DNA from 2 places in the Arthrobacter sp. 2MCAF15 genome. Region 1 is predicted to be linked to the other one. Evidence: predicted binding sites of a transcription regulator. Region 1 holds the regulator's gene; the other holds the start of a gene.
The links. Region 1 encodes HrcA, which represses chaperone genes, less so after heat shock. Its sites were predicted from a motif close to TTNGCACTCGNNNNNNNCGAGTGCNAA; they were not measured.

Region 1 (14,202 bases):
GGACGGGTCAGGATGATGCGGCTGACTTCCTTCTGCTGCAGGGCCTGGACGGCCTTGGCCATCGCCAGATAGGTCTTGCCGGTACCGGCCGGCCCGATCCCGAAGATCACCGTGTTGGCGTCGATCGCGTCCACGTAGTTCTTCTGGTTCAGCGTCTTGGGCCGGATGGTCTTGCCGCGGGTGGAGAGGATGTTGGTGGTCAGCACTTCCACCGGGTTCTGCAGCGACTGGCTGCGGAGCAGCGAGACGAGCTGCTGCAGGACGGCCGGGGTGATGACGGTGCCCCTGGCGACCAGCCCGCGTACCTCGTTGAGCAGCCGCATGATCCGCGGCACGTCGGCGGCCGGGCCGCTGATCGCGAGCTCGTTCCCCCGGACGTGGAAATCGACGGCAGGGAACTGGTTTTCGATGAACCGCAAGGCTTCGTCATGGCTGCCCAGCGACTGGACCATTTGTTCTGAGTCGTCGAACAAGACCACCTCCGTCCGCAACCCTGGTAGGGAGTGGGGGAATTCCCCTGCGGTGCGCTCTCCGGCGCTGAACCGGGCCTTGCCGTTCGCTGCTTCAGTCATGGTGTTGGCCCGCGGGCCTCTGGTCCCCTCCAGTATGAATATGGTCTGTCGCCGTGATCCGTACCGGGCCGGTTCGCACCGTCCGCGGCCGGGGTCAGCGGGTCCTTCCATCTTACGCCAGCGCGGCGCGCCCGACGCCGGTCGGCATGCGGCCATGCTTGGGGCGCCGGGCCGGCGGGGAACGGGCACCGGAATCGGGCGCACCCGGCGTGAGCTGGGTTTACGTTTCCTGGAGGTGGCTGTCCGCGCGGCCGGCGTTCCTAGAGGTAGGTGTTTCCGAAGATGACATACCCATCAAGCCAGTGGGCCCCGGTCCTCGGGAACGGCTGTTCCGCGTCCTCCGGCGCGAGCCCCTGGGCCGGAACGGTTGGCACCGCCGCCGTCCAGGGCCACGCCGCCCACAAGCCCGCGCCGGCCAGCAGCACGCCACATGCCGCGACGATCCAGGCGGCGCTCACGGTCATGCCACGCTCTCCAGCGCGCCGGCCCGGGACCGGACACCCACATAGTCGCCCTTGAAGAAGAGCAGGGGCTCCGCGTCGGGGCGGGCGCTCAGCGCGCGGACCGCGCCCACGACGATGGTGTGGTCGCCGCCGTCGTACTCCTGGTGCAGTTCGCAATCGACCCAGGCCAGCGCCTGGTCCAGGACGGGGTTGCCCAGGGGCGAGGGCGAGTGGTCGACGCCGGCGAACTTGTCCGCTCCCGAGCGGGCGAACTGCGCCGCCAGGTGCTGGTGTTCTGCGGGCAGGATATTGACGGTGAACCGGCCGGCCTCGCGCAGCAGCGGCCAGGTGCTGGAGGTCCGTGCCGGGCTGAACGTGACCAGCGCCGGTTCCAGGGACAGGGACGCGAAGGACTGGCAGGTGAAGCCGGCCGGTCCGTGCTTTGTTGCTGCTGTGATCACCGTCAGTCCGGTGGCGAAGTGTCCGAGAATGTGGCGGAGTGTCTTCGGGCTGAGGTCAGATTGTTCCGTCATGGCGAGTCCTTTCGACGCTGGTAGCCCCAATCAACCACCACGGAACCCGGTTCCCAAGCCCGGTTGAAACGCACAGTCGCGCAGCGACACAGCACGTCACGGACCCGTTGCATAACGTAAGAATCCGACCGCAGCCGGGACCTGGACTACCTCCCCAGTTCCCTCACCGGCTCTCGTGGGCGGCTGCAGCGGCAAGAGGAATCCGCCGTCCATGGCCGGTAGGCTCGATCAATGGCAAATCACGAGACCCTGCTAGACGTCAGATCCGCATATGACACGGTTGCCGAGGCTTATTCGACGGCGCTGCCGGATACCAGCTTCGAGGCGCCCCTGGATCTGGCCATGGTGGACCACTTCGCAGCACACATGCGCGCCACGGCAGACCGGCTGGTGATCGACATCGGATGCGGTGCCGGACGAATGAGCAGCTACCTGAGCCACTCCGGACTGAACGTCAGCGGCATCGACCTGTCGCCCGAAATGGTCAGGGTCTCACAACGGCTCCATCCCGAACTGCGCTTCGAAGTGGGAGAGCTGACCGACCTGCCGGCAGCCGACGCGTCAGCGGACGGCATCCTCGCCTGGTATTCGATCATCCACTCTCCCCTGGCAACCCTGCCGGCGATCGCGCGGGAGTTCTGGAGGGTGCTCCGCCCGGGCGGCTCGGCGCTCATCGCCTTCCACGCCGGCAGCGGCAACCGCATTATTGACCGCGCCTACGGCCACGACGTCCAGCTCCGCGCGGAACTGCATGCCCCCGACGACGTGGCGCTCCGGTTCACGGAGCAAGGATTTGAGATGCGCGCGCAGCTTGTGCGCACACCCCGAACGACAGAGAAGCACCCGCAGGCTGCCATCCTCGTCGACAAACCATGTTTGCCCTCGTAGTGCGCGTTAACGTGTCCGCCCGGGACGACTGGCGGTGAACTGCTCCTCCGGGGCGTAGTCGATGTAGTGCTCGAAGAACGGATCGTCGGTTCCCGGCACGGCTCCGGCAGCGTCCGCCTGCACCAGCCAGTCGAGCTGAAGCGGGATGGTCTGGGCGTATGTCCCAACGGGCTCATAGCCCAGGTCAAGGGAGGCCTTCGTGCTGAGCACCAACGGCGGCCGGAAATCCCACGGGTGGTCCCCCAGCCCGGCGGGGGCGGTGGCATCGAGCAGCACCTCTTCCCATTGGTGGCCCAGATGCTGGGCGATTGCTGCCGCGATCTGTCGGGCGTTGGGGGCGTCCGGATCGGCGCTGTTGAGGACGCGCGGCCCGGGTTCGGCGGCGACCCGTTCCACGAGGGCGGCCGTGTTGACTGCCGCCGTCGTATGGTCCCCGCCGAGTCCGGCATGGGCCAGGAACACCGCCGGGCGCCGGTCGAGCACCCGCTTGACGAACATCCACTCCCGCGGCATGGCCGCGCCCTCGCCATGTACCTTGGACGCCCGGATCACCGTCACCGGATGGCCACTGTCCAGCAGGGCATGCTCCGCTGCGACTTTGTTTGCTCCGTAGCCTTCACGGGAGTCGTACTTCCCCGCGCCGGGCACCATAGTCGGATTGCTTTCGAGAATGGGGGCGTCAAAGCGGGGCGGCGCATCGGAATTGACGTGGTTGCCGGCGGCGTCAACGTAGACGGCCTTGCTCGAGAGCATGGCGGCCGAGGTCACGGCGGGAAGGTGCGGAAGGAGCTGCCGCGCGTCGGCCTCCGTGTAGCACACGGCGTCCACGAGCAGATCCGCACCGCCGCCGACTACACGAGCCAGGGCTTCGTCGTCACGACGTTCGGCGACGATGAACCGTGCCCCGGCTTCCGTCAGTTCAACCGGCATTTTTCTGCGGTCCCGGCCTGTGATCTCCACGGCCCAGCCGGCTCTGATCAGCCGCCACGCGATGGCGCGCCCGAGGACACCGGTACCTCCAAGGATCACTGCCCGTTTCATGGTCCGACTCTAGCGGAGGGCAACTCTGGGCTCCTTTGGCCCGCATGCCAAGATTTCCGGGATTTCACCCGCACCGGGTGAGGCCCACCCCGGACTTGACGCCAACAATAAGTCATACCCTCCATGGACAGGGCTGAGGGACAGAGCGTCCCGGAAACGAGAAAGCATTTTTGAGAGCAGGAAAGACAAATGGGTTTCTGGGAAAACTTTTGGGACACTTTCTGCTGGTTCTTCACAGCATCCCTGTTCTTACCTGAGGAAAGAACCAAGAGCCGGGTGCTGGTCTGATGGCGTTCGCAGCATTGAAGAACGGCTAGGAAGCAGTGCGCGAATTCTTTCAGGACCCGGAAACGTTGGCCTTACTCCTCCTGGCGATCCACATAGTCCTCGTGACCGTCGCAACTGTCCTCGTGTCGATGAATCGCCGTCCATCCTCCGCTATTGCCTGGGTGCTCGCCATAATTTTCATCCCAGTCCTTGGTGCCGTCGCTTTTTTCTTTGTCGGTTACTCGAAACTGCCCAAGGCCCGCCGCGACAAACAGCGCGAAATCAACAATCTTGTCCTGGCGCGGACTGAAGGCAGCCCGCTGGTCAGCCGCGGCCTTGACTGGCCGGACTGGCTGCATTCGGCGGTGGTGTTGAACAGCAACCTTGGGGCGCTCCCTATGGTCGCGGACAATAGTGCGACCCTATTGGGCGACTACAACGGCGCTTTCGATGCCATGATCGCTGAGATTGATTCGGCCACCCAGTACGTGCACGTGGAGTTTTACATCCTGGTGCTGGACGCAACCACAGCGCCGTTCTTTCAATCGTTGGCCCGGGCAAGACTACGCGGCATCGACGTCCGGGTTCTGTCCGATCATCTGGCTGGCCTGAAGTTCCCCGGCCGGAAAGAAACCCTGAGCTTCCTCCAGGAGATAGGGGCGGAATATCGCCCCATGCTGCCGGTGCGGCCGTGGCGTGGCGAATGGCAGAGGCCGGACCTGCGCAATCACCGGAAGATCCTGGTTGTAGATGGCCGCGTGGGATTCACTGGATCCCAGAACGTCATCGACGCGAGCTACGACACGAAGGCCAACCTGAAGCGCGGGCTCCAATGGCACGAGCTGATGATGCGCGTTGAGGGACCTGTGGTCCGGGAACTGGATGCGGTCTTCGCGACGGACTGGTACAGCGAAACGGATGTGATACTGCCACTGGATTCAAACCCCATAGGCGTCAGCCACAGTTCTGTGCTCATTGACGCGCAAGTCCTGCCCAGCGGCCCCAGCTTCGACAACGACAACAATTTGAAGCTCTACGCGACACTCATCCACAAAGCTGAGCGGCGTGTCAGCATCACGAGTCCATACTTTGTCCCGGACGAATCCATCCTGATGGCTATCGTCACGGCAGCGGCGCGGGGGCTCAGCGTCGAGCTCTTTGTTTCCGAGGTCGGAGACCAGAGCATGGTCTACCACGCGCAGCGTTCATACTACGAGGCACTGCTCCGCGCCGGCGTCAGGATCTACCTCTACCGGTCACCCAAAGTGCTGCACTCGAAGCACTTCACCATCGATGAGGAGGTTGCGGTCATTGGGTCCAGCAACATGGATGTCCGTTCCTTCAGCCTCAACATGGAGGTATCCGTACTTGTGCACGGGCGCGGTTTTGTGGACGCAATTCGGGGGATCGAAGACGGGTACCGCATGGAAAGCCGTGAGCTGCAGCTCGAGGACTGGCTCCGTCGACCCCTAGCCCAAAAAGTATTCGACAACCTGTATCGCCTGACCGCCTCCCTCCAATAGGGAATTGGCGAACGGCAAGCCCAGCCTCACACCGTCTGCGAGATGTCGGCAACGACCTGCTCGATTTGATACCTGGAAACCCGCGCAAGGGCCGGGTTGGTGTGGACATAGTAGGGATAGGCGATGATTCCAATCGACAGGGCCCAGGCGCGGCCGCGCTCCCAGGTCATCTGGTCAACGCCCACTGCGTCGCGAAATGCGGCGCGCCCCTTATCCTCCAGCAGGTTCCAGGCGACGATCAGGTCCACGGCCGGATCGCCAATGGCGATTCCACCCCAGTCGAGGACACCGGCGAGCCGTGCCTCGGCGATCAGAAGGTTGCCGGGCTGCAGGTCCGTGTGAATCCAGGTCTGCTCCCCGGCGCCCTCCGCCACCTGCCGAGCCGCGTCCCATGCCGCTGAAAGGAGCGGGACGTCCAGGAGTCCTGCGCAGCTCGCGATCGCGGCACGCGTCGCCGCGTCCCTGGCGGCCAACTGGCCGCCACGGTAGGACCACAGCGCTTCCTCGGGCGCTTCAGTCCCGACGTCGGCGCCATGCAGTACGCGGATGAAGCGTGCGAGATCAAGCGCGAGGTCGGTTCCGTACGCGTGGCCCGGGGCAGGGTTTTCCCCTTCCAGCCAGCCGGACACCGTCCACGGCCACGGGTAGGCCCGGCCCGAGACGCCCTGTGCCAGGGGAATTGGTACCGGGACAGGCAACTGGGGACCGAGCATGCGCGGGTATTTCCACTCCTTGGATAGCGAGGACGCCGCGTCTGCCGTGCGGGGAAGCCGTACGACGAGCCTGTCGCCGAGCGCGAGCATGACGTTGTCCGTCCCGGTGGAAGCCACCGGCTCCAGCGTCAGACCAGCCCACTCGGGGAACTGATCCGCGACCAAAAGGCCCACCTGGCCCGTGTCAATGTCGGGCTCCGAGTCGTGCAGCTTTGCGATCATCATGGGTTCAACCTAATCGACGGCGGACGGAGAGCTCCGCGGCGGAGAAGTTTGGATCTGACAAGCTCGGATCCAGCGGCGCCGTATCCGGCTCGGGCGGCCGCAGCTAGGCTTGCAGTCATGGCGATCATCCACCAAGCAGAATTGCAGCCGACGAAACTCGAACTCCTCGAAGAGTGGCTGCCCAGCCAGCCGTGGTTCCCGGAGTCCGGCGCCGCGGGGCTGAGCAAAGTAGGCTCCTACCGGTTCGACGACCCTGCTGGCGAGGTCGGCATCGAGACGATTATCGTCTCTGCGGCGGGATCCATCTTTCAAGTACCGCTCACGTACAGGGCCCAGCCCTTGGCCGGCTGGGAATCATGGTTGGTAGGAACCATGCAGCACTCGGTTCTTGGCCAACGATGGGTTTACGATGCCTGCGCTGATCCCGTCTACGTGACGGCATTGGCAGCGAGCATCATGCTCGGCCACCCCCAGGCCAAGCAATACCTTGATGTGAAGGGAAAACTCGAAATCCTGGCCGAATCTGTCTTCGTGCAAAGCACCGGGCCAACACTCAACGCAGTGCCCAACGTCTCCTCGGCTACCCCACGCGACACCGCCGACGGCACCGCAGTCGAGACCGCGGACCTGCAGCTACTCGTCATCCGCCGGCTGGATCTTGAAGGGCAACCGGCCGGCCGACTCACACTGACCGGCATCTGGGAAGGACAACAGGACAACGTCAAACTCGCCGCCGTCACTAAGTCCTGACCACAGGAGAAGAATTCGCTCTGGCTGCATGCGCCAGGCACGCATCGGTGTCCCGGCATCAGCAAGAGCTTTTGTAGTGACATGGTCAGCACCCAAGGATAGGCTCCGATAAATGTTGGCCTTCAAGGGAGCGCAATGCGGCGGATTCGGTTCTGGAAATGCGCGTTCTCGGTCCTGTTGCCCGGCGTTCTGATGACGGCTTGCGCACCCGGGACCACGGTGAGTCCCGGGACTGCTGGCCCTACCCGTCCGCCCGCTTCCGTTAATCCACCAATACCGTCCACGGCCCCCGTGGAAGTGTGCGCGAGGTTCCTGCCGTCGGCGTCGTGCTCCTCGTATGTCAGCATTTCGGGCACGTCCCATGGCAAGGATCTTCCATGGGTGGCCTCCGGCGCTGTAACCGTACGGCTTACGACTGTGGCCGGATCACTCCAACTGGCCGTCAAGACTCCGTGTAACCCGGCAAGTGGTCCCGCAACGATCAGGGAAAATACGCTCGTCGCGGGAAATGTGGCCTCGGGCGCCATGGGCTGTCCCGCAGAAGCCGGAACCCAGGAAGCGTGGGTTTTGCATTTCCTGCGGGGCCCCATCGAGATGACATCGTCCGGCGGAACACTCACCTGGAAAAGCGGACCGGACACGCTGACACTCCGGGCCGACTAATACAGGCCATCCAGTCCGGAGGGCGCTGGACAGGCCAACGCGCTGATCCGGATGGTGCTCCGGCCTCTCGCCCGGACCATGACGGATCCCGAGGCGAATCAGATCCGGGACGCTGTCTACCTGGCCTTGCACGAGGGGGCCATCAAGGAGCTCATCGCAGGAAGGGGCTAGTGCCCGCCGCAGACCCGCCCGATGCCGACCGGCCACCCGCGGGCGCCGGGCGGGTCCGGAGCAAATTAGGTATCAAGTTTGTATCGGCCTCATATCGTTCCCATTGCAGTTCCGGCGCCGTGGCCCAAACCCGGCAGACGGGCCGCACCCGTGTGCCATGCTGGAATTCGGTCATCCCCAAGAGCGCCGTGCCGCTGACCGGCACGTCAAGCGGGGCGCTAGAGGAAAGGGACAGCAGCATCACGAAGCGTGGAGTTCAGCAGCTATCAATGGGGCGCGCCCGCCGCGCCGCACTGGCGCTTGCGCTGCCCGCTGCCCTGCTCCTGTCCGGCTGCGTGGCCACACCGCAGAGCGGCATCACGAACTCCAGCAGCCCCTCGGAGCTCATTCCTGTTCCGGCCTCAGGCGTCCCGGCCACGAGCGCGCCGCTCGAAACGGCCCAGACGTCGAACAAGGCTCCGGTGTATTGGATCGGCCGCAGCAATGACAACGCATTCCTTTACCGTGAGTTCCGTGATGTCCCGGACCAGGACAACCCTGTCACGCGGGCCCTGCGCGTGATGATGTCCCAGAAGCCCCTGGACCCGGACTTCTTTACGCCGTGGCAGAACCCGAAAAAGCTGGCGACGTCGATCTCCGGCAAGAACGTCATCACGGTGGATGTCTCCGCGGATGCCTTCAACAGCAACGTGGATGCCGCCATGGCCGAGCGCGCCATCCAGCAGCTCGTCTACACCGCGACGGCAGCCGCGGCCAGCGCGGGCCTGATCGATTCCGGCCAGCAGGTCCAAGTGGTTGTGCTGGTTGATGGTCATACGGACTACGTCGCCTTCAACCACGTCCGGCTGGGCGCGCCGACGTCCCGCAGCGCCGGGATGGTGGCTCCCGTGTGGATCATTGATCCGCAGGAAGGCACGTCCGTAGCCGACGGTTCTGTCAAGATCACCGGCCGGAGCACCGTGCAGGGCGGGAAACTCCGCTGGCAGATCCTCAAGGTCGACGGCGATAACGCCAAGAGTGCCTACCTCAACGGCAGCGCGACGGCGTCAGCGGATTCCATCCATTCCGGGTTGTTCACCCTGTCCGTGAACCTTGGCCCGGGCCGCTACGAGGTCCACGTGTCCCAGGTGGATTCGTCGGACAGCGCCAAGGAAGTATTCCAGGACACTCGCGGTTTCGAAGTCAAATAGGCTTCAAATAGGCTTCGCGGTCAACTAGCCTCTCTCAACCAGCCACTGCGACACGGCCTGCGGCAGGTCAGCTGGGCTATCCAGGCAGACCGATTACCAGCGGCCGAGGATGTCGTTGGCCAGCACGGTCGCGGCGGGCCCGGCGGTGGACGAGCGCAGCACGTGGTTCCCCAGGAGTGCCGTTACGGCCCCGGCGTCGCACAACCGGGTCACTTCCCGCGGACTGATGCCGCCTTCCGGGCCCACGATCAACAGCACTTCGCGGGATCCGGCGTCGCCGGCCGGCGCGGTTTCCAGCCAGGATTCGAGGACGTTCCGCAAGGGGCGGACGGCGTCTTCGTGCAGAATGACGGCCAGGTCCGCGGCCGCAACGGCAGTTTGCAGCCCGGTGCTGTCGACTGCCGCCCTGACCTCCGGAATCCAGGCCCGGCGCGCCTGCTTGGCCGCCGCCGTCACCACCGACTGCCACTTGGCGTGCGCCTTCGCGGCCCGTTCGGCCTTCCACCGCACAATGGACCGCTCAGCCTGCCAGGGAACGACGGCGTCGATGCCCAGCTCGGTGGCCGTTTCGGCTGCCAGCTCGTCGCGGTCGCCCTTGGCGAGGGCCTGGACCAGCACCAGTTGGATCCCGGGCCGCGGCTCGTCGGCGACATCCACGCACTCGACGGTCAGCTCGGCCGGCGCGACGGCGGTCACCGTGCCGGTCAGGCGCTTGCCGGCGCCGTCGGCGATGTCGACTGTCTCGCCGACGGCGATCCGCTTGACGGTGACAGCATGGCGGGCCTCAGGGCCCTCAAGGACGAAGGCGGAGCCGGGGACCTGCTGGTCCAGGGTGCCTGGGGCGGTGAAGAAGACCGGGTTACTCACCGCTACAGGTTACCGAGCCGGTCCCGGAGTTTGGCGAAGACGCCGCCGCTGGCCGCGAGCTTTCCCGCAGTGAAGTGTTCGCCGCGCAGCTTGGCCAGCTGGCGGAGCAGGTCCTCCTGGGCCGCGTCCAGCTTGCCCGGCGTTTCCACCTGCAGGTGGACTTTCAGGTCGCCGCGCCCATGGCCGCGCAGGTGGGTGACACCAAGGCCGCGCAGGGTAATGATCTCGCCGGACTGTGTACCGGCCTTGACGTCGATCTCCTGCTGCCCATCGAAGGTGTCGAGGGAAATTTCCGTGCCGAGGGCGGCGGCCGTCATGGGGATGTTGAGGCTCGCGTGCAGGTCGTCGCCGTCGCGGACGTACGTGGCGTCGTTGTTGACCCGGATCTCCACGTACAGGTCCCCGGACGGGCCGCCGGCCGGCCCTGCCTCACCCTGGCCGGAGAGCTGGATGCGCGTGCCGGTGCCGACGCCGGCCGGGACCTTCACGGTCAGCGAGCGGCGGCTGCGGATCCGGCCCTGGCCGCTGCATTCGTTGCAGGGGTCCTTGATGACGGTGCCGAAGCCCTCGCAGGACCCGCAGGGTGCCGACGTCATGACCTGGCCGAGGATGGAGCGCACGGCGCGCTGGACCTGGCCGCTGCCGCCACAGATGTCGCAGCGCACGGGGTGGGTACCCTCGCGGCAGCAGGATCCGTCGCAGGTGGGGCAGACCACGGCCGTGTCGACTTCGAGCTTCTTGTTGACGCCGAACACCGCGTCGCGGAGGTCGATCCGGACGCTGATCAGCGCGTCCTGGCCGCGGCGGACCCGGGATGCCGGGCCGCCCTGGCCGCCACCGGCGCCGAAGAAGGTCTCGAAGATGTCCTGGAAGGCGAAGCCCTGGCCCGAGTAGCTGCCGCCCCCGAAGCCGTTGTCGGTGCCGTTTTCATTGCCGGTGGTGTCATAGACCCGGCGCTTCTGCGGATCGGAGAGGACCTCATAGGCATGGGTGACGGCCTTGAACCGGTCCGAGGCGTCTTCTCCCGGGTTCACGTCGGGGTGCAGGGTCCGGGCCAGTTTCCGGTAGGCCTTCTTGATCTCCTCCCCCGTTGCGTCGCGGGAGACTCCAAGAACGTCATAGTGGCTGCTCAAAGTGTGTATCTCTTCCTTTTCGTACTGCCGGTGGGGCAAGAAGTCGTGCTGGGTCCGGGCCGGTCAGGGCCCCAGGATCCTCGAAAGGTAGCGGGCCACCGCGCGCACGGCGGCCATGGTGGTGGGATAGTCCATCCGGGTGGGTCCAAGGACACCGACCTTGGCCGTGGCGTCCGGGCCGTAGGCCGTGGCCACGACGGAGGCCTCGGCCAGACCGTCGTAGGGGTTTTCCCGGCCGATGCTGACGGTCACGCCGCGTGGGTCTTCGGCCATTTCGCTGAGCAGGCGGAGCATGACCACCTGCTCCTCGAGCGCCTCCAGGACCGGGCCGATGCTCAGCGGGAAGTCCACGTTGGAGCGTGCGAGGTTGGCCGTGCCGGCCATGACCATCCGCTCCTCGCGGCTGCTCGTGGCCAGCGCCTCGAGGCCACGGGCAAGGGCCTGGGCCGCTCCCCGGCGCGCCGGCGGGCCGCTGGCAACCACTGTGGGCAGAAGCTGGGGCAGCAGGCTCAGCGGCGTTCCCGAGAGGCTCGCCAGGAAACTTGTACGCAGGTCGGCGAGGGCGTCGTCGGGAATGTCCTGTCCGACGTCGATGACGCGCTGCTCCACCTTGCCGGTGTCCGCGATGAGGACGATCAGCACCTTGCGGGGTGCCAACAGCACGAACTCAATGTGCCGCACCCTGGCGCGGCTGAGCAGCGGATACTGCACGACGGCGACCTGGTTGGTCAGGTGCGACAGGAGCCGCACGGTCCGGTCAAGGATGTCGTCGAGGTCCTCGGATCCTTCCAGCAGCGCCTGGATGGCCCGGCGCTCGGCCGGAGACAGCGGCTTCACCGCTGAGATCTGGTCGACGAAGAGCCGGTAGCCCTTGTCGGTGGGGATCCGGCCCGCGCTCGTGTGCGGTGCTGTGATCAGGCCTTCGTCTTCCAGCGCCGCCATGTCATTGCGGATCGTGGCGCTGGACACGCCGAGATGGTGGCGTTCAACGAGCGCTTTGGAACCAACGGGCTCACGCGAATGGACGTAGTCCTCCACGATGGCGCGCAGCACTTCGAGTTTGCGCGGTTCGCTCACGCTCCACCTCCAATCGACTGTCCCGCAGTCGGTGCCGCCCGCGTTGTACGGTCCGCGTCCAGAACTGGTGCGCGTGGTCCGCAACGGAACAAGTGTTAGCACTCGACATGCCTAAGTGCTAACCAGTCTAATATGACTCGCCGCGTTGTTAGCATTGGATTCGCTCCAGGCGTGGCCTGCGGGATCGCGTTTCCCGTCACATCGGGCGCGGGGACCGTGGCCGCTTCCGCCGGCGCCGCGCCCCTGTGGTCCGGTGCAGGCCACGGAGAGTTCCACTGACCGCCGTACATTCCGAGTGCAAAGTAAGCGTGTAGAGATGTCGTACCAGAACTGGGGACCCCAGGACCTGTCCGCCCCCGCCAAGACCGCGTTGCCGGAGGTACCGGTGGAACGCGGGATGGTCCTCGAGGAAGTCCAGTCCGGCTGGGTGGGTGCCGTGACCCGGGTGGAGAAGTCCGGCGGCATGCACGTCGTGGCGCTGGAGGACCGTCGGGGCAAGTCCCGCTCCTTCCGTTTAGGCTTTGGCTTCCTGTTGGAGGGGCAGCCGATCCGGCTGATGCCTCCGGCCCCCAGGAAGGCGGCGCCGGCCGCCGGTGCCGGCCGCACGGCGTCGGGCTCGGTCCGGGTGGCCGGGCAACGCGCCCAGGTGGCCAAGGCCAGCCGCATCTGGGTGGAAGGCAAGCACGACGCCGAGCTCGTGGAGAAGGTCTGGGGTGATGACCTCCGGGTGGAGGGCATCGTGGTTGAACCCCTGCACGGCATTGACGACCTCGCGGCCGCCGTGGCGGACTTCGGTCCCGGCCCGGGGCGCCGCCTGGGCGTGCTCGTTGACCACCTGGTGGCCGACTCCAAGGAGTCGCGGATCGCCGACGCCGTCATGGCCTCACCGGGCGCCGCAGGCAACGTGCTGATCGTGGGCCACCCCTACGTCGATGTGTGGCAGGCCATCCGGCCGGCGGTCCTGGGGATTGAGCAGTGGCCCGTGATCCCCCGCGGCGTCGACTGGAAGACAGGTATCCTGACGGCTTTCGGGTGGCCGCACTCGACGAAGGAGGATATCGGCCTCGGCTGGCAGAAACTCCTGGGGGCGGTCCGCAGCTACGCGGACCTGGAGCCGTCCCTGCTGGGCCGCGTCGAAGAGGTCATTGACTTCCTCACTGTGCCCTAGCCGGCGCAAGCTCTGACGCTCCCTGATCTCCATTTCCGCGCCAGAGCAAGTATTCTTGAATCGGCGGCCGCGCTCCCAGCGCGGCTCCGGCTATTCCAGGCACAACCCAGGCAGCAACGCATCACCGCAATCCGAAGGGCTTCACCGTGGCAGATAACGCACGCGAACACACGGGCAACCAGGCCGGCCATGGCCAGCCCCCGTACCATGGCGTTCCGGCAAATGCGCTGCCGTTGACGGCCAGCGAGGACCGCCAGTGGGCCACGCTCGCGCACTTCGGCGGCATCCTGGGCTGCGTGCCGTCGCTGCTGATCTACCTCATCTTCAAAGACCGCGGCCCGTTCACGGCGCAGGAATCCAAGGAAGCGCTGAACTTCACGCTGCCGCCGACGATCGCCGCGGTGCTAGCCAATCTGCTGGTCTTCATTCCCGTGGTGGGCAATCTCTTTGCCGTGCTCGCCACCGTGATCTGGATCGCCGTGACCTGCTTCTCAGTAGCCGCCGGCATCCACGTCAACCGTGGCCAGCCGCACCGCTACGAGTTCAACCTGCGCTGGATTAAGTAGCCCGGCCTTTCCGAACAAAAACCTCACACAAAAGAGCCGGCCGCTGCCCCTCGGGGCGTAGCGGCCGGCACCTTTGTGTCCGGGTAATTCGGACCGGCAGTTTCAGTTAAGCGGGCTATTCAGTCCGGCAGGATCCTGCGGACCACGGCGTCAGCCAGCAGGCGGCCCTTGAGGGTGAGAATGAGCCGGCCCTTGAAAGCGGCTGCAGGCTCCACGAGGCCGTCGGCGATCAGTCCCGCAACGGCGTGCCGTCCGGTGTCCCCCAGGCCGCCGAGGCTTGGGACGTCGAGTCCGGAGTTCAGCCGGGCCTCCAGCATGACGCGTTCCACGTTGCGGGTTTCGGTGTCCAGCGTTTCGCGTCCGGCGGCGGGTGAGGCCCCTGTGCCGAGGCGGTTGGCGTAGGCGGTGGGGT
Region 2 (14,202 bases), on a different contig from region 1:
ACTGCTGGCGGCACTGAGCGCGGCGTCCGGCCGCGACCTCGGTGAATGGGCCCGCCAATGGCTCCAGACCTCCGGCATCTCCACTCTGTCCAGTGAAATTCTGTCCAGTGACATCACCGGGCACGGGGACACGTTCAGCTCGGTCGCGATCCTGCAGGACGCCGTGGATCCCGCCACCGGCCGGCAGGAGCCCCGTCCGCACCGGCTGCGGATCGGGCTCTACGACTTTGATGACGCCGGCGCGCTGGTCCGCACGGGCAGCGTCGAGACCGACGTCAGCGGCCCCCGGACCGAGGTGGACGAACTCGCCGGCAAGTCACGGCCCGCGCTGCTGCTGGTCAATGACGAGGACCTCAGCTACGCCAAGGTCCGGCTGGACCCGGACTCCGAGACCACGGTGCGGGGCTCCCTGGACAAGCTCAGCGACCCCATGGCGCGGGCGCTGTGCTGGACTGCCCTGTGGGACTCGGCCCGCGATGCCGTCACACCTGCCTCCCTCTACGTCGACGCCGTGGAGCGGTTCGGGCCCGCCGAACCGGGAATCGGTGTCCTCCTCAACGTGCTCGGCAACGCGTCGACGGCGGTCGAACACTACGTGCCCCGCGGCCAGCGGGACGCCGTCCGCCGCGGCTTCCTCGCCACCGCCGCCGAACAGCTGCAGGCGGCGGCGCCGGGTTCCGACCAGCAGCTGGCCTGGGCGCGGACCCTGGCCGCGACCAGCCGGTACGACGCCGCCCGGTTGGACCTGCTCCGCGGCATCCTGGACGGCAGCACCGTGATCGACGGCCTCGCGGTGGACGCCGAACTGCGCTGGAACCTCTGGCACGGCCTGGCCGCCAACGGCCAGGCAACACAGGACCAGCTCGACCAGGAGCTCGCCCGGGACAACACGGCGGCCGGCAAGTCCGGGCACGCCACGGCCCTGGCCGCCCGCCCCGAAGCCTCCGTCAAGGCCGCCGCCTGGGACGCCGCGGTCCACGGCACCGCGCTGTCCAACCAACTCCTGAGCGCGACCATCGCCGGGTTCAACACCGGTGAGGCCGCGCTGCTCAGCCCTTTCATCGACCCGTACTTCGAGTCGCTGGAACAGATCTGGGCGGACCGGAGCATCGAGATCGCCGGCCGGATTGTCCGCGGGTTCTATCCCGCCGGCCAGGACCTCGACGGCCACGGCGGGACACCCGACACCCACGCCGTCATCGTCCGCACCGACGGCTGGCTGAGCGCCCATCCCGACGCGCCGCGTGCCCTGCGCCGGATCATCATCGAACAGCGCAGCCAGTTGCACCGTGCCCTCAAGGCACAGGCCCTTAAAGCACAGGCCCTCAACGCCTAGACCCGGGCGGAGTAGGTCCTGGCATCATCGACTGCTCCCCACCCACCGGCCCTTTTGACGGTTCAAAAGGGCCGGTGCGGAGCAACCGATGGAATGACTGCTACTAAGGAACCCGGTGCAGCCACTCCGCGGTGCCGAACTTGGTCTCCACGCGGCGGCGGGCGGCCTCAAGCTCGGCGTCGGTGAGCACGGACGGCGTCGCGCCGTAGCGTTCGGCGAAGACGTCCATCATGGCGGCGACGATTTCGGCTCGGGCCAGGCCGGTCTGGCGGCGGAGCGGGTCCACCCGCTTCTTGGCGCTCCGGGTGCCCTTGTCGGACAGCTTCTCCTTGCCGATCCGCAGCACGTCCACCATCTTCTCGGCGTCGATGTCGTAGCTCATGGTGACGTGGTGGAGCATCCCGCCGTTGGCGAGCCGCTTCTGCGCGGCCCCGCCGATCTTGCCTTGTTCCGTGGCGATGTCATTGAGCGGCACATAGAAGGCGCTGATGCCGACCTTCTCCAAAGCCGCCATCACCCAAGCGTCGAGGAACGGGTAGGAGTCGGCGAAGCTGATGCCGTCGACGAGGGTCTGCGGAAGGTAGAGCGAGTAGGTGATGCAGTTCCCTGCCTCCATGAACATCGCTCCCCCGCCGCTGATCCGCCGGACCACACTGATGCCGTGCCGGGCGACGCCGTCGGGGTGCAACTCGTTGCGGACCGACTGGAAGCTGCCGATCACCACGGAGGGCTCCTCCCAGTCCCAAAAGCGCAGGGTGGGATTGCGCCGCCCGGCGCCGACTTCCTCGGTCAGGACCTCGTCCAAGGCGACGTTGACGTGGGTGGGAAGGACGGACGGGGCGATGATGTTCCAGTGGTGGTCCGCCCAGCCGGTGGCCTTCGCGAGGGCGCGGCGGACGGTGATCGCGACGGCGTCGGCGGAAAACCCAAACAGCACGGCATCCTCCGGCAGGGCAGCTGTCACGGCGGCGGCGATGTCGGCGGCGCCTGTCTCGACGGGCAGCCCCGTGAGTGCCCGGTTGATCTCCGGCAGCGACTCGTCCGGTTCCAGGAAGAAATCCCCGCTCAGCGAGACGTGCGCCAGGACACCGTTCACCACGTCGAAGTCGGCGACCACGAGTTTGCCGCCCGGGACCTTGTACTCGCCATGGTGACGGGCGCCGTCGTCGTCAGTACTGGAAACAGTGGCCACGGGATGCGATGTCATGGCATCCATCCTGCCGCATGCTTCCGCCAACCCGCGACACAGGGAACCCGCGACGCCGGAAGGCCGCCGAGTGGTGAATCAGCCCAGACGCAGGAAGCCCGCACCGTTGCCGGTGCGGGCTTCCTGCAAGACCTTGGGGAAGAAGAAAGTTACTTCTTGCCGCCGAAGCCCTTGAAGCGAGCGTTGAAGCGCTCGACGCGGCCTGCGGAGTCCATGATGCGCTGCTTGCCCGTGTAGAACGGGTGGGACTCGGAGGAGATTTCGACGTCGATAACCGGGTAGGTGTTTCCGTCTTCCCACTCGATGGTCTTCTTCGAAGACACGGTGGACTTGGTCAGGAACTTGACGCCGGAAGCCAGGTCGTTGAAAACAACAGCTTCGTACTTCGGGTGAATATCAGACTTCATAATTGGACCTTTGTTCGCACAACTGGATTTTGCCAGTTGCCAGGTATGAATGGGATGGCCACGGAATGTACCGGACGGCCAGCTATCAATCATAGCCGATTGCCGGTGCACTGACGAACACCATTGGCGCACGTCAGCGCGGCGCAACCTGGCTTCGCCCTGGTCCTCATATTGTTGCCGGGTAGTTTTCCGTGAGCTCACCCGGTGAGGGTGAGGCGACGCACCTCACCCGGGCACAGGATGGAACTGTGGCTGTCCGTCGGATTGCCTGTACCCAATGAGAAACGGAGGTCATCAGTATGGCTGAGTCACTGGATGAACTAGGGCCGGTGGACTGGCTCGTCGTGGAGTTCCCCGGGCCCGACTTCGGTAAGGGCCAGATCGCCCCGTTCCTGGAGGACCTGGTCAAGCGTGACCTCATCAGGGTGCTCGACATGGTGTTCCTGAGAAAAACCGACGATGGCACGCTCGAGACGGCCGAAATCTCTGACCTCGACCCGAGCGAGCTCGGCGAGGTGCGCATGGCCGAGGCCGACCTGGCCATGGTGCTCTCTGAGCAGGACGTCATGGACCTGGCCGAGACGATCGCGCCCGGCCACTCCGCCGCGGTGCTGGTCTGGGAAAACCAGTGGGCGGCTCCGTTCGGCGCGGCCGTCCGGAAGGCCGGAGGCCAACTCGTGGCCAGCGGCCGGATCCCGACCCAGGCCGTCATCGCAGCCTTCGAGGCTGACGCCGAAGCCCAGTCACCCGAAGAAGCCAAGGAAGGAGCCTGACATGCCACTGGCAGCACGACGCAGACGACCCTTCTGGGTCATGCGCACCCCACTTTGCGAACTGCCCGGGCAGGACCGGCGGGCTTACCCGGGCAAAGACCTACTAGCACCCAAGTTCTCCCGGTCACGCGGCCGGGAGAACGGGGGCGGCACCGTACAAAAGTCCGTTGACAACATCATTGAGAGTCCCTTGGGCGGAGTTCCCAGAACGCAACCGCCGACGCCGCAGCGACGTTCAGCGAATCGACGCCCGGGCGCATCGGGATCTTGACGGCGAGGTCGACGGCGGCCAAGGTTGCCGGGCTCATGCCCGCGCCCTCCGTGCCCAGCACCAGGGCCAGCCGTTCCGGCTGGCGGGCCGCGAGTTCGTCGAGGTCGACGGCGTCTTCCGTGAGCTCCATAGCCGCCACGGTGAAGCCCTCCCCCTGAAGCGCAGCCAGGCCTGCGGTCCAGTCCTCGAGCCTGGCCCACGGCACCTGGAAGACGGTGCCCATGCTGACCCGCACGCTGCGGCGGTAGAGCGGATCCCCGCAGCGCGGCGAAACCAGGACGGCGTCCACGCCGAGGGCCGCCGCGGAGCGGAAAATGGCCCCCACGTTCGTGTGGTCCACAATGTCTTCCAGCACCGCCACCCGGCGGGCTCCGGCGAGCAGTTCCGCCAGCGGCACCGGGGCGGGCCGGTGCATGGCGGCCATGGCGCCGCGGTGCAGGTGGAATCCGGTGATTTCCTCCAGCAGCGCCGCCGAGCCGACATAGGCCGGGACCTCTGGGTACTGCTCGAAGACATCCGCCAGGTCCTCGGCCCACTTCTCGGCGAGGAAGAATGACCGCGGCCGGTGCCCCGCCGCCAGCGCCCGGCGCAGGACGCGGGAGGATTCGGCGATGTACAGGCCCTCGGCCGGTTCCCGGAGCTTGCGCAGGTGCACGTCTGTGAGCCGGGTGTAGTCGGAAACCCGCGGGTCGTCGGCGGATTCAAGAAAGTGAAAGGTCACGGGCAGGTCATTTCGGGGCTCTTTGAACGGTCGGGGGCTAGAGGCGGGGCTATTTGAACAGGTTGGCGATCATGAATCCCAGTGCCACAAGGCCCAGGGTGAAGATGACGCCGCGCAGGACCACCGGGGAGAGCCGGCGGCCTACCTTGGAGCCAATGATGCCGCCGATCAGGGAGCTCACGGCGATCAGGCTGACCACTCCCCAGTCGATCCGGTCGAATGCGAACAGGAGGTAGGAGCCGGCGGCGATCACGTTCACGCCCAGGACCAGGATGTTCTTCATCGCGTTGGCGTTCTGGATGGTCCCGGTCATGAAAATGCCAAGGATCCCCACCAGCAGGATGCCCTGGGCCGCGACGAAGTACCCGCCATAGACTCCGGCCAGGTACACCAGCACGACGAGCAGGACGCCGTGGCGCCGGTCCCGGATGGCGTGCTCGGGGTTTTCCTCGCGGGCCTTCACCCAACGCTGGAGCCGCGGCTGGAAGACCACCATCAGCAGGGCAAGCACGATCAGTACGGGAGCGGCGTAGTAGAAGACTTTCTCCGGCAAATGCAGCAGCAGATAGGCGCCGGTAACGGCGCCCAGCAGCGAGGCCGGGAGGAGCCGGAGCAGCTGCCTGCCGCGGCCGGCGAGCTCCCTCCGGTAGCCCCAGGCGCCGGTGGCGTTGCCGGCCACAAGCCCCATCGCGTTGCTGATGGAGGCGGTGACGGGGGGATAGCCGAGGGCGATCAGTACAGGGAACGTGACCAGGGTGCCGGATCCGACAACGCTGTTGATGGTTCCCGCCCACAGCCCGGCGAAGAAAATGAAGGCGCTGTTGAGGAGCTCCACGCGTGGTCAGCGGCCCCGGTCAGCGGCTGGCGGTGGCGGTGTACCGGCCTGCGTTGACGGTGACGTCCAGCGGCAGGCCGAACGTTTCGCTCAGGTTTTCGGCCGTGAGGACCTCCGGCAGCGGACCCGACGCCACCACTCCGCCGTCGCGCATGAGCATCGCGTGCGTGAAGCCCGGCGGCACTTCTTCCAGGTGGTGGGTGACCAGCACGATCGCCGGGGCGGCGTCGTCGCGGGCGAGCTCGCTCAGGCGCTGGACCAGGTCCTCGCGCCCGCCCAGGTCCAGACCAGCGGCCGGCTCATCAAGGAGCAGCAGCTCGGGATCGGTCATGAGGGCGCGGGCGATCTGGACGCGTTTGCGCTCCCCCTCGGACAGCGAGGCGAAGTGGCGGTTGAGCAGCGGGCCAATGCCCCACTCGTTCAACAGGCCGAAGGCGCGCCGCTCGTCGTTCTTCTCGTAGCCTTCGCGCCAGCGGCCGGTCACACCGTAGGCGGCGGTGACGACGACGTTGAGGACCTTTTCCTGCTCGGGGATCTGGCTGGCCAGCGCGGCCGAGGACAGCCCGATCCGGGGCCGGAGTTCGAACACGTCGACGGAACCGAGGACTTCCTCAAGGATGCCCGCCACTCCGGACGTCGGGTGGATCCGGGCGCCTGCCAGTTGGAGGAGAGTGGTCTTGCCGGCGCCGTTAGGTCCGAGGATTACCCAGCGTTCGCCTTCCTTGACCTGCCAATCGACCTTGTCCAGGAGGGTTTTAGCCCCACGTACAACGCTGACGCCGGCCATTTCAAGAACATCACTCATAGGAGTAGACACTAGGACAAAATAGCGGAGGACTGATAACCGGCGCTGCAGGCTGCCGTGGAGCGTCACGCGGCGGCGGCCGGGGCGCAACGAATTCGGGCCGTCCAGCGCGTGCTCGCTAGGATTGAGGCCATGAGTTCGAACGTGACCGCAGTCAGCTATGGCCTGAAACTTTCCCCTCCCGACATCCAGCGGCTGCGTTCGCTCCTGACCGCCGCGGGGCTGGGCGTCGGGGCCGAAAACCGCACCGGAAACGCCCGCTTCGAGGTGTACGCGGCGGACTGCACAGTGGATGGCTCACTGGACGGCTTGCCGGACGGCGCAACAGACGCTTCACTGGCCGCTTCCCTGACAGGCGCGCGCCGCACGCTGGCTGCCTCAGGGATCGACGGCGTGGACACGGCGCTGGTTCCCGCGGCACTGCGCAATGCGCCCCGGAAGTTCCTCATCATGGACGTGGATTCCACCCTCATCCAGCAGGAAGTCATCGAACTCCTGGCCGCCTATGCCGGCAAGCGCGAGGAAGTCACGGCGGTGACCGAGGCGGCCATGCGCGGGGAACTGGACTTCGCCCAGAGCCTGCACGCCCGGGTGGCTGTCCTCGCGGGGCTGCCGGCCGACGTCGTCGATTCCGTCCGCGCCGAGGTCCGGCTGACCGAGGGCGCCGCCGAACTGGTGGCGGCGTTCCGGGCCGCCGGCCATGCCGTGGCCGTGGTGTCCGGCGGGTTCAACCAGATCCTGCGGCCGATCGCCGAAGACCTGGGGCTGGACTACTGGATCGCCAACGACCTCGAAATCGTCGACGGCGCCCTGACCGGCAAGGTCCTCGGCGACGTCATCGACCGGGCGGCCAAGGAGAAGTACCTGCGCGAGTGGGCCGCTGCCGAGGGCATCCCGATGGAGCACACGATCGCCGTCGGTGACGGCGCCAACGACCTCGACATGCTCGGCGCCGCCGGCATCGGCGTCGCCTTCAATGCGAAGCCGGCCGTCCGCGCGGCCGCTGACGCCGCCATCAGCCTGCCCTACCTAGACGCCGTGCGGTACATCGCGGGGGTCTGAGGCGTTAACCGCGAGATGGCACGTCGCGGCAATGTTTGCGAAAAACATTGCCGCGACGTGCCACCTCGGTCGGCCCGGGGGCCTGCGCTACTAGTTGGAGCCGGTGCCGGCAGCCGTGTCTGCGGCCTTACCGAAATAATCGGCGCCGCCAACGTATTCGGTGTGGCCGGTCTCGACGTCGGCGGTAGCCATCTTGGCGACCTCCGCGGCGAACTCCTTGACCGAGTACAGCTTGCCGGCCTCGGCGCGTCGGGCCTCGATGGCGCCGGGGTTGGACCGGTCAAGCAAAGTGGCCGTGACGGTGCCCTCGATCATGTCACCGGAGACGACGACGAGCGAGATGCCCTTTTCCGCCAGGGCGGGCACGAGTTCACGCAGCGCGTCCTCGCCGGCACGCTTGCTGCGGGCGACGGGCTCGTACTCGGGCATGGTGGGAACCGTGCCGATGAAGTGGGCCTGGTGGCTGGTCACGAAGACCACGCGGGAGCCCTCAGGCATGAGCGCCACGGCGGCGTTGAGCATGTTCAACTGGGCGTCACGGTTCAGCTTCAGCGCGTAGCCCTCCTCCATGCCGGTTTCCATGCCGCCGGAGGCGTTGAGGACCAAGAGGTCGAGCGAGCCGAAGTTCTCCATGGCGGCGCTGGCGAGGGCCTGGACGCCTTCCTGGGTGGTGAGGTCCGCCCCGACGGCAGCCGCACGGCCGCCGTCGGCTTCGATCTCCGCGACGACCTTGTTGGCGCGCGGCGCCTTCTGGCGGTAGTTCACGACGACGGCCGCGCCTTCGCCGGCGAGGATCTTGGCGATGTCTGCGCCGATTCCGCGCGACGAACCGGTCACGATCGCAGTCTTGTTGTCCAGCAGTCCCATACGAGCTCCTTTTGTTCCAAACGTCCAAACACTGTGGGTCTGCAATCCATCATGCCAGCGGATCGTGCCTTTACAGTTGTTGAGCGTCCACAAAGAAGCCCAGACAGCGTAGTTCCCGGGGTGACAGGAACCCGCTGATGGCAGGGTCAGCTGCGGTCGATCCTGATCTTCGTCGTCGTTTCCCCTGTGACCACCTCGGGAGCCGGTGCACGGACCTCCAGCACGCCGTCCTTGTACGTGGCCGTGATGTCTTCTTCCTTGGCCCCTTGCGGCAGCGCGATGCTGCGGACGGACCGGCCGTAGCGGAACTCGGAGCGGTAGCCGGCCTTGCTCTTGTGCTCGGACTTTTCCTCCCGCTGCACCGCGATGTGCAGCATGCCCTCGCTGACCGAGACGTCAACGTCCTGGTCGGGGTCGATCCCGGGCACTTCCGCCCGGACCACCAGCGTGCTGCCCTCCTGGAACTGTTCGATTTTGATCCCGGGCGCTATGGACAGATCACCATCGAGGAAGCGGCGGACCGGTTCCAGCATGTCCGAGGGCGTCCACTTGCTGAGATCACTCATGATTTTCCTCCTGCGTCCACGCCCCTGCCATGGCATGGGCTGGGGCTGTGAGGCCATTAGACGCTCCCGGAGTCCCGGTGCCAAGGGCAAAAAGGCCCAGCGAAGAGGACAGCGGACGACGGCGGATACCGCCGTCGTCCGCTGTGTTCGGAGCTAGTGGCCCATTCCCAGGCCGCCGTCGACCGGGATGACCGCACCGGAGATGTAGGACGCCTCGTCGCTGGCGACCCAGCGAACCACGTTGGCGACCTCGGAGGCCTCGGCGAAGCGGCCGGCCGGGACCTTGGTCAGGTAGTCCTTCTGCGTGGCCTCGGGCAGCTCGGCGGTCATGTCCGTGTTGATGAAGCCAGGCGCGACCACGTTCGCGGTGATCCCGCGGCCGCCGAGCTCGCGGGTGAGCGAGCGGGCGATGCCCACCAGGCCGGCTTTGGAGGCCGAGTAGTTGATCTGGCCCGGCGCGCCGTACAGGCCGGAGACAGAGGAAATCAGCACCACGCGGCCCTTGCGGGCACGGATCATGCCCTTGGACGCGCGCTTGATGACCCGGAAGGCGCCGGTGAGGTTGGTGTCGATCACGGAGGTGAAGTCGTCCTCGCTCATCCGCATCAGCAGGGTGTCCTTCGTGATGCCGGCGTTGGCGACGAGTACTTCGACGGGACCGTGGGCGGCTTCGACTTCCGCGAATGCGGCGTCCACCGAAGCCTCGTCTGTGACGTCCGCCTTGACGCCGAGGATGCCCTCGGGCAGTGAAGACTCGCTGCGGAAGGTCACCGCCACCTTGTCGCCGTTGGCCAGGAAGGACTCGGCAATGGCCAGGCCGATCCCCCGGTTTCCGCCGGTGATCAGAACGCTGCGGCCGGTGGTGGGTGTTTCAGACATATGGGGCTCCGGGATTCTGCGGCAGGGAGGCCGCGCTGGGGGCTGGATTTTTCCTGCCTCCGATCTTAGCGCCCGGTTCGCATGCGTTTGGGCGGCTCCGCCGATGGTGAGAGAATTGGAGTAAGCCTTGGGAGCGTGATCTGACAGCCGTGACACTCAAAAACCGACCCGGTGCCCCTGTGCCCGGGAGGCCGGACGCCGAGTCCGGCGGTACCGAGGTGCACAGCATCACAGACGCCGCTGCTGCGCATTCGGACGAGATGCACCAGCGGATGGTCAAGTACGCCGTCGCCATGGGCATCCGGATGGTCTGCCTCATCCTGATATTTGCCGTGGATGGCTGGTTCAGGCTGATTCCGGTGCTGGGGGCCGTCTTCCTGCCGTGGGTGGCCGTGGTGATCGCCAACGGCAGCGACAAAGCGGAAATCCACAGTGACTCCCTCTTGGACTACGCTCCGCTCGCAGAGCTGGATGCACCGGCTCCCGCCGGGCCGGCCGAGCCGTACGCCGGCGATGACGCCTCGGGAACGCTGCTGCAAGGCGAGCTGATCGATGATGAAAACGACGACGACGACCACGGACGGGCAGCTTCATGAACCTCTTTGACCTGGCCGGGGGCGGCGGGGACACCCCCGCAGGCCCCGGCACCGTCTGCTCCCGGAAGGCCTGCCGCACGGCGGCGGAATGGCAGCTGTTGTGGAACAACCCCAAGATCCACACCCCGGAGCGGCGCAAGATCTGGCTGGCGTGCGGAGAGCACCGGGCCTGGCTTGAGGACTACCTCCAGACGCGCGGGCTATGGAAGGAGACGGTGGCCTTCGCTGAGGACTCCGTCCCCCTCGACCAAGACGCAGTCCCCCTCGACCCGTCAGGCAGGATCGGCTGAATGTACCGCTTTCTCTTCTCCAGTAAATGGCTGGGGTATTTGTTGCTGGCCGCGATCTTCGCCGCGGGCTGCGTCGGACTGGGCCGGTGGCAGATGGACCGGCGCGCCGAGACGCTGGCCGAAATCAACAGGGTGGTTTCCAACTACTCTGCAACGCCCGTGCCGTTCGCCGATGTCCGCGACCAGTTCAGCCGGCTGAATCCGGAGCGCGAGTGGACCCAGGTGGAGCTCAAAGGCAGCTACGACGTCGCCGGCCAGCGCATCGTCCGCAACCGCCCGCTCAACGGCCAGCCCGGCTATGAGGTGGTGGTTCCGTTCAAGCTCGAATCCGGCGAAACCGTCGTGGTTGACCGCGGCTGGCTGCCCATCGGCAACAACACTCCGGGCCGGCCGGACTCGGTTCCTGCGCCGCCGCAGGGTCCGGTCACAGTCGTCGCCCGGCTCAAGCCGGCCGAACCCGAGCTGCAGCGCGGCGCCCCGGAGGGGCAGCTGGCCTCGATCGACCTCGCCACTTATTCCACCCAGCTGGGCTATCCGCTGCTCACGGGAGCCTACGGCCAGCTGGCCTCAGAGTCGCCGTCGGTCCAGGACATGCCGTTCCCGTTCCCCAAACCCTCCACTGACGAAGGCACGCATCTTTCCTATTCGCTGCAGTGGTTCGCGTTCGGCATCCTGATGTTCGTCGGGTTCGGTTATGCGGCCCGGCAGCAGGCCCGAAACGCCGCGATCGATGCGGAGGACGCCGAGGCCGACGCCGCCGAGGGCGTGTTCCTGCACTCCAGCGGCCCGGCCGTACGCCGCCGTCCCGCTCCCCGCAAGCGCAAGAACGCGACCGCGGAAGAAGAGGAAGACGCCATCCTCGACGCCCAGGGGTTCTGAGCAGTGAGCACTGATTCCTTGCCCGGGCCCGTGGCGAACGTCAAGCGCGCCCTCACCTCGCTGGGCGTCGCGGACACCGTGACGGTGTTCGACTCGAAAGTCCCCACGGCTGCTGCGGCGGCCGCCACACTGGGCTGCGACGTCGCCGCGATCACCAACAGCCTCATCTTCGACCACGAGGGCACGCCGCTGCTCATCCTGGCCAGCGGCGCGGCCAAAGTAGACGTCCACAAGGTCGCTGATCAGCTGGGCGGCGGGAGAATCCGCCGGGCCTCCCCCGAATTCGTCCTGGAACACACCGGCCAGGAAGTGGGCGGCGTGGCCCCCGTTGGCCATCCGGAGAAGATCCGGACGCTGCTGGACACGTCGCTCGCGGCCCACCCCCTACTCTGGGCGGGGGCAGGCGACCACAACTCGATGTTCTCGATCGCCTATGAGGACCTGCACCGGATCACGGGCGCGGAAGAGATGCTGGTCCGTTAGGAGTTGGCTGCACTGAGCGGTGACAACCGCACGAGCGCGGCGGTGCGGGTGATTTGTGTAGCGTGCGTCTAAGCGAGGCACGAGCGAGCACGCGGCAAATTACCTGCGCCGAGGCGCGGGCTCAGCCGCCCTGAGGAACCAGCCCAGCGCCCTACGCCAGCGTGATCAGGTCCAGGTAGTCTTCGTTCCAGTGGTCCTCGATGCCATCGGGCAGCAGCACGACGCGCTCCGGGTTGAGCGCCTCGACAGCACCTTCATCGTGGCTGACCAGGACGACGGCGCCGGTGTAGTTGCTCAGGGCGCCGAGGATTTCGGCGCGGCTGGCGGGGTCGAGGTTGTTGGTGGGCTCGTCCAGGAGCAGCACGTTCGCGCTCGAGGCCACAATGGTGGCCAGCGCCAGGCGGGTCTTCTCACCGCCGGAAAGCACACCGGCGGGCTTGTCGACGTCGTCGCCGGAGAACAGGAACGAGCCCAGGATGTTGCGGACTTCCGCGTCGTTCATGTCGGGGGCGGAGGAGCGCATGTTCTGCAGGACGGTGCGGTCGACGTCGAGCGTCTCATGTTCCTGGGCGTAGTAGCCCACCTTCAGTCCGTGGCCGGCCACCACTTCGCCGGTGTCCGGTTTGTCGACGCCGGCGAGCATCCGCAGGAGGGTAGTCTTGCCGGCACCGTTGAGGCCCAGGATGACCACCTTGGAACCGCGGTCGATCGCGAGGTCGACGTCGGTGAAGATCTCGAGCGAGCCGTAGGACTTGCTGAGGCCGTCCGCCGTCAGCGGGGTCTTGCCGCAAGGTGAGGGATCCGGGAAGCGCAGGGCGGCTACCTTGTCGTGCGCGCGGACGGCTTCGAGGCCGCCGAGCAAACGCTCGGCACGCTTGGCCATGTTCTGCGCGGCGACTGCCTTGGTGGCCTTGGCCCGCATCTTGTTGGCCTGGTCGATGAGGACCTGTGCCTTCTTCTCCGCGTTGGCGCGCTCCCGCTTGCGGGCCCGCTCGTCCGTTTCGCGCTGGGTGAGGTAGCGCTTCCAGTCCATGTTGTAGAAGTCGATCTGCGCGCGGTTGGGGTCCAGGAGGAAGACCTTGTTTACCGTCGCTTCGAGCAGTTCGGTGTCGTGGCTGATCACGATCAGGCCGCCCTGGTGGTTCTTGAGGAACTCGCGGAGCCAGGAGATGGAGTCGGCGTCGAGGTGGTTGGTGGGCTCATCGAGGAGCATGGTCTCGGCATCCGAGTACAGGATGCGCGCGAGTTCCACGCGGCGCCGCTGACCACCGGAGAGGGTCTTCAGCGGCTGGTTCAGCAGCCGGTCCGGCAGGGCAAGGTTCGAGCAGATCGCCGCCGCCTCGGCTTCGGCCGCATAGCCGCCAGCCGCCAGGAATTCGGATTCCAGCCGGTCATAGCGGTTCATTGCCTTTTGCTGGACCGCGGCGTCCTCGCTGGCCATCTCTTCATGGGCGACGCGGAGCTTGCCCACCGCAATGTCTAGGCCGCGGACGGACAGGATCCGGTCCCGCGCGAGCTGCTCCATGTCAGGGGTGCGCGGATCCTGCGGCAGGTAGCCGATTTCGCCGGTGCGGGTTACCTTGCCCGCGGCGGGCAGGCCCTCGCCCGCGAGTACCCGGGTCAGCGTTGTCTTGCCTGCACCGTTACGGCCGACCAGGCCGATCTTGTCTCCCTTGTCGATCCGGAAGCTCACCTGGTCCATGAGGAGGCGGGCGCCGGCGCGCAGTTCGAGATCCTGGACGGTAATCAATGCAGCTAAGGCCTTTCACAACAGGGAATGCCGCGGCACGACGGGTGGAGTCTGGGCGGAGCCGGGACAGGGCGGTGCGAGAGCACGGCCTCTACAAGTCTACCGGCACGGCCCCGGCTCCCTGACATGGGCTCCCCCGGTGCCGGTTGGCGCCGGGCGGGGGCTGCGGGGCAGCCATCATTGGCGGCGCCCTCCAGCAATGGGCCCGTCGGTTAGTGGGGCGTCTACAAAAAACCCGATCCGCCGCGACCGTACAGTCAATATCAAGATTCCGATTTCCGCCGCAGCATCTGACAGGAACACCATGACCCAGACCCGCCATCCCGACACAGCCAAGACCCCGCGCCGCCGGGTCCGCTGGAATGCCACCGATCTTGGCCTGATCGCCGTCTTTGCCGCCCTCGTGGCCGCCTCCGCACTGATCGCCGCCATTCCTGTCGGCGGCCTCGGCGTACCCATCACGCTGCAGACCCTC

Region 2: a site for HrcA is predicted at 8,908-8,934, ahead of AB4089_RS07235 (Hsp20/alpha crystallin family protein). Genes of this name have one in related genera too.

The regions. Positions count from the first base shown of each region.
Region 1 covers NZ_JBFRGZ010000006.1:89,197-103,398, forward strand. The annotation lists gene AB4089_RS09180 (PhoH family protein) at 1-572, opposite strand, end outside; gene AB4089_RS09185 (hypothetical protein) at 833-1,036, opposite strand; gene AB4089_RS09190 (flavin reductase family protein) at 1,033-1,548, opposite strand; gene AB4089_RS09195 (class I SAM-dependent methyltransferase) at 1,780-2,436, shown strand; gene AB4089_RS09200 (NAD-dependent epimerase/dehydratase family protein) at 2,443-3,477, opposite strand; gene cls (cardiolipin synthase) at 3,801-5,267, shown strand; gene AB4089_RS09210 (aminoglycoside phosphotransferase family protein) at 5,294-6,205, opposite strand; gene AB4089_RS09215 (CG0192-related protein) at 6,323-6,955, shown strand; gene AB4089_RS09220 (META domain-containing protein) at 7,148-7,618, shown strand; gene AB4089_RS09225 (GerMN domain-containing protein) at 8,059-8,979, shown strand; gene AB4089_RS09230 (16S rRNA (uracil(1498)-N(3))-methyltransferase) at 9,073-9,846, opposite strand; gene dnaJ (molecular chaperone DnaJ) at 9,849-10,979, opposite strand; gene hrcA (heat-inducible transcriptional repressor HrcA) at 11,043-12,056, opposite strand; gene AB4089_RS09245 (DUF3097 domain-containing protein) at 12,373-13,224, shown strand; gene AB4089_RS09250 (DUF4870 domain-containing protein) at 13,371-13,790, shown strand; gene hemW (radical SAM family heme chaperone HemW) at 13,910-14,202, opposite strand, start outside.
Region 2 covers NZ_JBFRGZ010000004.1:280,584-294,785, reverse strand. The annotation lists gene pepN (aminopeptidase N) at 1-1,336, shown strand, start outside; gene AB4089_RS07275 (lipoate--protein ligase family protein) at 1,440-2,543, opposite strand; gene AB4089_RS07270 (type B 50S ribosomal protein L31) at 2,693-2,950, opposite strand; gene AB4089_RS07265 (DUF6325 family protein) at 3,250-3,723, shown strand; gene AB4089_RS07260 (TrmH family RNA methyltransferase) at 3,900-4,715, opposite strand; gene AB4089_RS07255 (sulfite exporter TauE/SafE family protein) at 4,765-5,550, opposite strand; gene AB4089_RS07250 (ABC transporter ATP-binding protein) at 5,570-6,355, opposite strand; gene serB (phosphoserine phosphatase SerB) at 6,488-7,417, shown strand; gene AB4089_RS07240 (SDR family oxidoreductase) at 7,508-8,284, opposite strand; gene AB4089_RS07235 (Hsp20/alpha crystallin family protein) at 8,431-8,850, opposite strand; gene AB4089_RS07230 (beta-ketoacyl-ACP reductase) at 9,004-9,729, opposite strand; gene AB4089_RS07225 (DUF3099 domain-containing protein) at 9,879-10,325, shown strand; gene AB4089_RS07220 (hypothetical protein) at 10,322-10,615, shown strand; gene AB4089_RS07215 (SURF1 family cytochrome oxidase biogenesis protein) at 10,616-11,494, shown strand; gene AB4089_RS07210 (YbaK/EbsC family protein) at 11,498-11,977, shown strand; gene AB4089_RS07205 (ABC-F family ATP-binding cassette domain-containing protein) at 12,129-13,727, opposite strand; gene AB4089_RS07200 (biotin transporter BioY) at 14,032-14,202, shown strand, end outside.